2 regions of the Arthrobacter sp. NPDC056691 genome follow, and region 2 is predicted to be linked to the other one. Evidence: riboswitches for the same ligand, from Rfam matches in the RefSeq annotation. Region 2 holds a riboswitch; the other holds the start of a gene.
The links. Region 2 has a riboswitch for glycine ahead of gcvP (aminomethyl-transferring glycine dehydrogenase). Riboswitches for the same ligand answer to the same signal wherever they lie in the genome.
Positions count from the first base shown of each region.

Region 1: it holds a riboswitch for glycine, as region 2 does, so the genes downstream of both, cycA (D-serine/D-alanine/glycine transporter) here and gcvP (aminomethyl-transferring glycine dehydrogenase) in region 2, are expected to answer to the same signal.

Region 1 is NZ_JBHTXX010000001.1:421,977-425,381, forward strand. It holds gene purU (formyltetrahydrofolate deformylase) at 1-419, opposite strand, end outside; gene cycA (D-serine/D-alanine/glycine transporter) at 416-1,906, opposite strand; glycine riboswitch at 2,055-2,152, opposite strand; glycine riboswitch at 2,349-2,449, shown strand; gene gcvP (aminomethyl-transferring glycine dehydrogenase) at 2,598-3,405, shown strand, end outside.
Region 2 is NZ_JBHTXX010000015.1:48,229-51,633, reverse strand. It holds gene gcvP (aminomethyl-transferring glycine dehydrogenase) at 1-1,738, opposite strand, end outside; glycine riboswitch at 1,929-2,027, opposite strand; gene ACFRAU_RS13555 (TetR/AcrR family transcriptional regulator) at 2,218-2,757, opposite strand; gene ACFRAU_RS13550 (MFS transporter) at 2,824-3,405, shown strand, end outside.

The DNA of each region.
Region 1 (3,405 bases), on a different contig from region 2:
CGGACCAGCAGGTCGTTGAGGCAGTGATCGTATCTGGACACCATCACCAGGATCCGCTGCCTGCTGTCATGGCGCTCCAGGCGCCAGTCCATGTTCCACTCGCCGGCCAGCGGCGCGAAGCTATCCCGGAGCTGGTCGACGGCGGACCGGTCAACGGCGGCGGTGTCACCCGTGGAGGCCGTCGCGGCGAAGTGCACCCTCATGAAGAAGTGCCCCGCGGTCCGGTCACCGAACTGCTTGAGGTCAACGATGTAGCACTCCTGGCTGAGCAGGAAATCCGCGACCGACCGGACGATTCCCAGGGAATCCGGGCAATGGAGGGTGAGTACAAATTCCGCGCCCGTACCGGGGGTCTGGGCCCCGCGGGCCTGACCCTCCGCCTGTGCAGCAAATGTCGGCTTTTCCTCGGTCCTGATCATCCCTTGACGCTTTCCTTCTCCTCGAGACGCCGGCCCGCCTGCTCGCGGGCGGCGGTCTCCTCAGCCTGGAGCTCATGCTGGAAGGCTGCGTAGCGGGCCAGGTGCGCAGGCCGGCGGCGCAGAACCAGCCAGGCCGCACCGAGCAGGACGAACCAGGCGGGGGTGATGAGCAGCGCCGCCAGGGTGTCCGGCTGGGTGGTGAGGGTCCACAGAACGAAGGCGAAGAACGCGAAGACCACCCACACCATGGGAATGCCGCCGGGCATCTTGAACCTGGAGGCAGTGTGCAGGTGGGGACGACGCCGGCGGAAGGCAATGTAGCTGGCGAGGATGATCGACCAGACGAAGACGAAGCAGACAGCGGAAACGGTGGTGACCATGTCGAACGCCTTGCCGACGTCCTGGCCGGCGTACATGAGCACCACTCCGGAGAGCAGCAGGACACAGGACAGGAACAGGGCGTTGTTGGGAACCTTGCGGCGGGACAGGCTGCCGAAGGCGGCCGGCGCGTCGCCTTCCTGGGCCAGGCCGTAGACCATGCGCGAGGTGGAGTAGATTCCCGAGTTGGCCGAGGACATGGCCGAGGTCAGCACCACGAGGTTGACCACCGTGGCGGCGGCTCCGAGCCCGGCCAGCGAGAACATCGCAATGAACGGGCTGTGGCCGGCGGCGAACTGGGTCCAGGGCGTGACGGACATCAGGATGATGAGGGCACCCACGTAGAAGAGCAGGACGCGCACCGGGATGGAGTTGATGGCTTTGGGGAGATTCTTCTCCGGGTTCTTGGCCTCCGCAGCCGTGGTGCCCACCAGTTCGATGCCCACAAAAGCGAAGACGGCAATCTGGAAGCCAGCCACAAAACCCATGAATTCGTTGGGGAAGAAGCCGCCATGGCTCCACAGGTTGGTGAAGCTGGCCTGTCCGGCGTCGCTCTGGAAACCGGTGAAGATCATGAACAGGCCCACGACGATCAGCGCGGCGATGGCGATGATTTTGATGAGCGCAAACCAGAATTCGGTCTCGCCGAACGCCTTGACAGTGGTCAGGTTCAGCAGCAGCAGGATGGCGACCGTGGCCAGGCCCGGGATCCAGAGCGGAAGTCCCGGCCAGAGCTCCCGGGAGTACCCGGCGATGGCGATGACGTCCGCGATTCCGGTGATCACCCAGCAGAACCAGTAGGTCCAGCCGGTGAAGAACCCCGCCCATGGGCCCAGCAGGTCGGCGGCGAAGTCGCTGAAGGACTTGTAGTTCAGATTGCTCAGCAGCAGCTCGCCCATGGCCCGCATGACGAAAAAGAGCATGAAGCCGATGATCATGTACACGAAGATCACGGAGGGCCCGGCCGCGGAAATGGTCTTGCCGGAGCCCATGAACAGGCCGGTGCCAATGGCACCGCCGATGGCGATTAGCTGGATGTGCCGGTTGCTCAGCTGCCGCTCCAGGCGGGGAGCCTCACCGGCCGGGGAGGCAGGAGGATGAATCGTCATAAGGAACTCCATCGTTCAAGTGGCCTTGAATGGCCACACTGATTCGGTTCCTCCCCGCTCTGTATTGGACCTGAGAGATTCCGCGGACATGGTCTTCCGCTTGCACCGTCGGTGAGACAGGACGTGCCTGCCTGCTTTCCAGAGTTGCCTCGCCGCGGCGGTACGTGGGCCTGAGAGTTTCCTGGGGAGGGTTTGCTCCTACGGCGCCTGCTGAACGTACCGGCAGGACTCTCCCGCCGCAGATCGTAAGCATTTTCAGTTATGGGATGGCAGGGGCCGTGAGCATGCCCGGACGGTCGTCCCGGACCGGTCAGCTCAGCCGGCTAGCCACCGGTTCAGTGTGGTCTCGGTCACGAAGAAATGTCAAACGGGGGCCGGATTTGGCATGCAGGGAAATGTCCGGTAACTTGTGAGCCGAATCACCCACATCTTCATAGCCTTTCGACCCGTGGCGGGAGAGTCCTCCCAGTCATTCACCGGGCAGGCGCCGTAGGAGCAAATCCTCCCCAGGAATCTCTCAGGCCCCCGTACCGCCACGGCTAGGCAACTCTGGAAAGCAGTTCGGGTAACCGGGCTCACCGACGGTGCAAGCGGAGAACCAAGTCCGCGGAATCTCTCAGGTCCAATACAGAGCGGGGAGGAACCCAATCCATGCCGTGCCACTCGTGGCCGGCCAGACCTGGAGTTCCTCATGACGATTCAATCTCTTCCATCAACTTTTGCCGACCGGCATATCGGCGCCCGGCGCCAGGCCGATATCGACACCATGCTCAAGACCGTTGGCTATGACACGGTCGAAGGCCTCGTTGATTCCGCCGTTCCGGCGTCCATCCGCCAGGAGAATGCCCTCCGACTCACCGCTGCCCTCAGCGAAGTTGAGGTTCTCTCCGAGCTTCGCCGCCTGGCCGCCAGGAACAAGACCGCGGTGCAGATGATCGGCCAGGGCTACTACGACACCGTGACGCCCCCGGTGATCCGCCGAAACATCCTGGAAGCACCCGCCTGGTACACGGCCTACACCCCGTACCAGCCGGAGATCTCGCAGGGCCGTCTCGAGGCGCTGCTGAACTTCCAGACCATGGTCCAGGACCTCACGGCCCTCCCCGTTGCCAACGCGTCCCTGCTGGATGAGGCGACCGCCGTGGCTGAGGCCGTGCTGCTCATGCGCCGGGCCAACAAGAACAAGGACGCCAAGGACGGGAAGACGGTCCTGGATGCGGACTGCCTGCCGCAGACCATCGCCGTCGTCCTGGGCCGCGCCGAAGCGCTCGGTTTCGAGGTGGAGGTTGCCGATCTCTCCCAGGGACTGCCCGACGGCGACATCAACGGCGTCGTCCTCCAGCAGCCGGGCGTTTCCGGCCGGGTCTTCGACCACAGTGAGGTCATCGCCGCCGCCAAGGAGCGGGGTGCGCTGGTGACGGTGGCCGCCGACCTGCTTGCCCTCACCCTCATCACGCCACCGGGCGAGCAGGGCGCGGACATCGCCGTCGGAACTGCCC
Region 2 (3,405 bases):
AGCCGCGGATGGCCAGCAGCCCCGCGAGCTCGCCCTGCGAGCCGGCGTTGGGCTGGATGGACACCTGGTCGTAGCCGGTGATCTCGGTCAGCTGCGCCTCAAGGTCGGCGATGAGTTCACGCCAGCCCTCGGTCTGGGAATCCGGGGCGAACGGGTGGATCGAGGCGAACTCCGGCCAGGAAATGGCTTCCATCTCGGCCGTAGCATTCAGCTTCATGGTGCACGAGCCCAGCGGGATCATGGTCCTGTCCAGCGCCAGGTCGCGGTCGGAGAGCCTGCGGATGTAGCGCAGCAGCTGGGTTTCCGAGCGGTGCGTGTTGAACACCGGGTGCTGCAGGTATGCGGAGGAACGCTCGACGGCGGCGTCCAGGGCGAACCCGTCGGTCGCCTCCACTGCCTCGGCACCGAAGGCTGCGAGAAGGTCGGCCACGATGGCCGGCGTCGTGGTTTCATCGGCGGAGATGCCGACGTTGTCCGCGTCGATGCTGCGGAGGTTGATGCCCTTCTGCTCGGCGGCGGCGATGATGCCGGCGGCCTTGCCCGGGACGGAAACCGTCACGGTGTCGAAGAAGCTGGTGTGCAGGACGTCCAGGCCGGCGGCCTTGAGCGAGGCGGCCAGGGTCCTGGCGTGGCCGTGGGCGGTCTCGGCGATCGCTTTCAGGCCCTCCGGTCCGTGGTAGACGGCGTAGAAGGACGACACGATGGCCAGCAGCGCCTGTGCGGTGCAGATGTTGGACGTGGCCTTCTCGCGGCGGATGTGCTGCTCGCGGGTCTGCAGCGCAAGGCGGTAGGCGGGAACACCGGCGGAGTCCTTGGAGACGCCTACGAGACGGCCCGGCAGGGAGCGTTCAAGACCCTTCTGCACGGCCATGTAGGCAGCGTGCGGGCCGCCGAAGAACAGCGGCACGCCGAAGCGCTGGGCGGAGCCGACGGCGATATCCGCGCCCTGCTCGCCCGGCGGCGTGATGAGGGTGAGGGCCAGCAGGTCGGCGGCCACCGTCACCAGGGCGCCGCGTTCCTTGGCGGCGGCGATGACCTCACTGTGGTCGAAGACCCGGCCGGAGACACCGGGCTGCTGGAGGACGACGCCGTTGATGTCGCCGTCGGGCAGTCCCTGGGACAGGTCCGCCACCTCCACCTCGAAACCGAGGGCCTCGGCGCGGCCCTTGACGATGGCAATGGTCTGCGGCAGGCAGTCCGCATCCAGGACCGTCTTGCCGTCATGCGCGGCCTTGTTCTTGTTGGCCCGGCGCATCAGCAGCACGGCCTCGGCCACGGCGGTTGCTTCATCCAGCAGCGAGGCATTGGCGATGGGCAGGCCCACGAGGTCCTGGACCATGGTCTGGAAGTTCAGCAGCGCCTCGAGACGGCCCTGCGAGATTTCCGGCTGGTAAGGGGTGTAGGCCGTGTACCAGGCCGGTGCTTCGAGGATGTTTCGGCGGATCACCGGGGGCGTCACGGTGTCGTAGTAGCCCTGGCCGATCATCTGGACGGCGGTCTTGTTCTTGGCAGCCAGCTTCCGGAGTTCTGCGAGTGCTTCAACCTCGCTCAGGGCCGGGGCGAGCTCCAGCGGTGAGTCCTGCCGGATGTCATTGGGCACTGCCGTATCAACCAGCGCGTCGACAGAGTCGTAGCCGACGGCCTTGAGCATGGCTTCGACGTCGGCCTGGCGGCGTGCGCCGATATGCCGGTCGACGAAGGACGAGGAGGCTGAATTAACGGTCAAAAGGAACTCCATAACTAAGGCGACGCAGGGTACGCCACATTGATTCGGGTTCCTCCCCGCTCTGTATTGGACCTGAGAGTTTCCGCGTTTGCTGCGCCTTCGCACAGCACCGCTTGCACCGTCGGTGAGCACAGCACGCCCTGAACCGTCCGCGCGGAGGCGGAAAATTTCAAGCGGGCAGCCTGCTGCTTTCCAGAGTTGCCTTGCCGCGGCGGTACATGGGCCTGAGAGATTCCTGGGGAGGTTTTGCTCCTACGGCGCCTGCTTGTACCTACTTGCAGGACTCTCCCGCCGCAGATCAAAGGCTTATTCAATTGTGCGGTGACAGCTGTCACAGAGGCTATTGTCCTACGCCGGGATCGCGTCCGCAAACTGTGGCGGCGTGGGCTGGCACACCCCCGGAGACGCACGTGCGAAATCGCCGGAAAGCTGCCAGTTCGCCGGAGTTTCCGGCGACTACGCAGGTTTCCGGCGATTTCGACGGCGCCGGCCTACGCCCTCAGCCGGTCAAGCGCGGCGAGGAGGCTTTCGACGTCTGCCGCGGCCTCGGACGGCGTCGCCGCCGGGCCGACGGACAGCATGGCGTTGAAGTAGAGCCCGTCACCCATGTACAGCACCGCTTTGGCCAGGCCCGGCCCCACGTCGCGGGCGATCTCGCCGAGCCACCGCTGCTGGATGTGGGCGAACCGGCGCCGGGTCTCCTCGTGCGCCACCTCGGCAAGCCGGGTCGCGGCAACGATGGCGCGGTCCAGCGGGGTGTCCGCCCAGACCGACGACTTGATGAAGTATGCGGCTGCACCCTCGGGAGCCGCGGCCATGGCCTGCGCGTCCGCTTCCGCGAACTCATCGAGCCGGTCCAGCAGGACGCCGATCAACGCTTCCTTGTTCGGGAAGTGGTACAGCAGCCCGCCCTTGGACACGCCGGCACGGGCAGCCACGGCATCGAGGGTGGCAGCGCGCTCCCCCACCTCAATCAGCAGGGATTCAAACGCATCGAGCACTGCGCCGCGGGCGACCGGTTTTCTGGGCATGGCTTCCATCATGCCCGGTCCCACCCGGGGTTTATAACTATACCGTCTGGACGGTATAGTTATTTCATGACCATCCACCCAGCCCTTTCCCCGGAGCGCACTCCCGCAACCCAGGCCGGCGGCGGCGTGCGCGACTGGTTCGCCCTGGCCCTGCTCATGTTCCCGGTCCTCCTGGTCGCCGTGGACAACACTGCGCTGACGTTCGCCCTTCCCGCGATCGCCCGCAGCCTCGACCCTTCGGGCGTGCAGCTTTTGTGGGTGGTGGATGCCTATGCCCTGGTCCTCGCCGGGCTCCTGGTGGCGATGGGCAGCCTCGGCGACAGGATCGGCCGCCGCCGGTTGCTGCTGGTCGGCATTTCGGGCTTCGCGGCAGTCTCCGCGGCGTCGGCATTCGCGCCGAGCGCAGAATGGCTCATCGCCGGCCGCGCCGCCCTCGGATTCTTCGGCGCCATGCTCATGCCGTCCACGCTGTCGCTGATCCGCAACATCTTCCGGGAGCAGGGCAGGCGGCGGCTGGCCGTGGCCATCTGGGCGGCGGGCTTCTCCGGCGGCGCAGCACTGGGGCCGATCTTTGGCGGCTGGCTGGTGGAGCATTTCTGGTGGGGCGCTGTCCTGCTCGTGGCCGTCCCCATCATGCTGCCGCCCCTG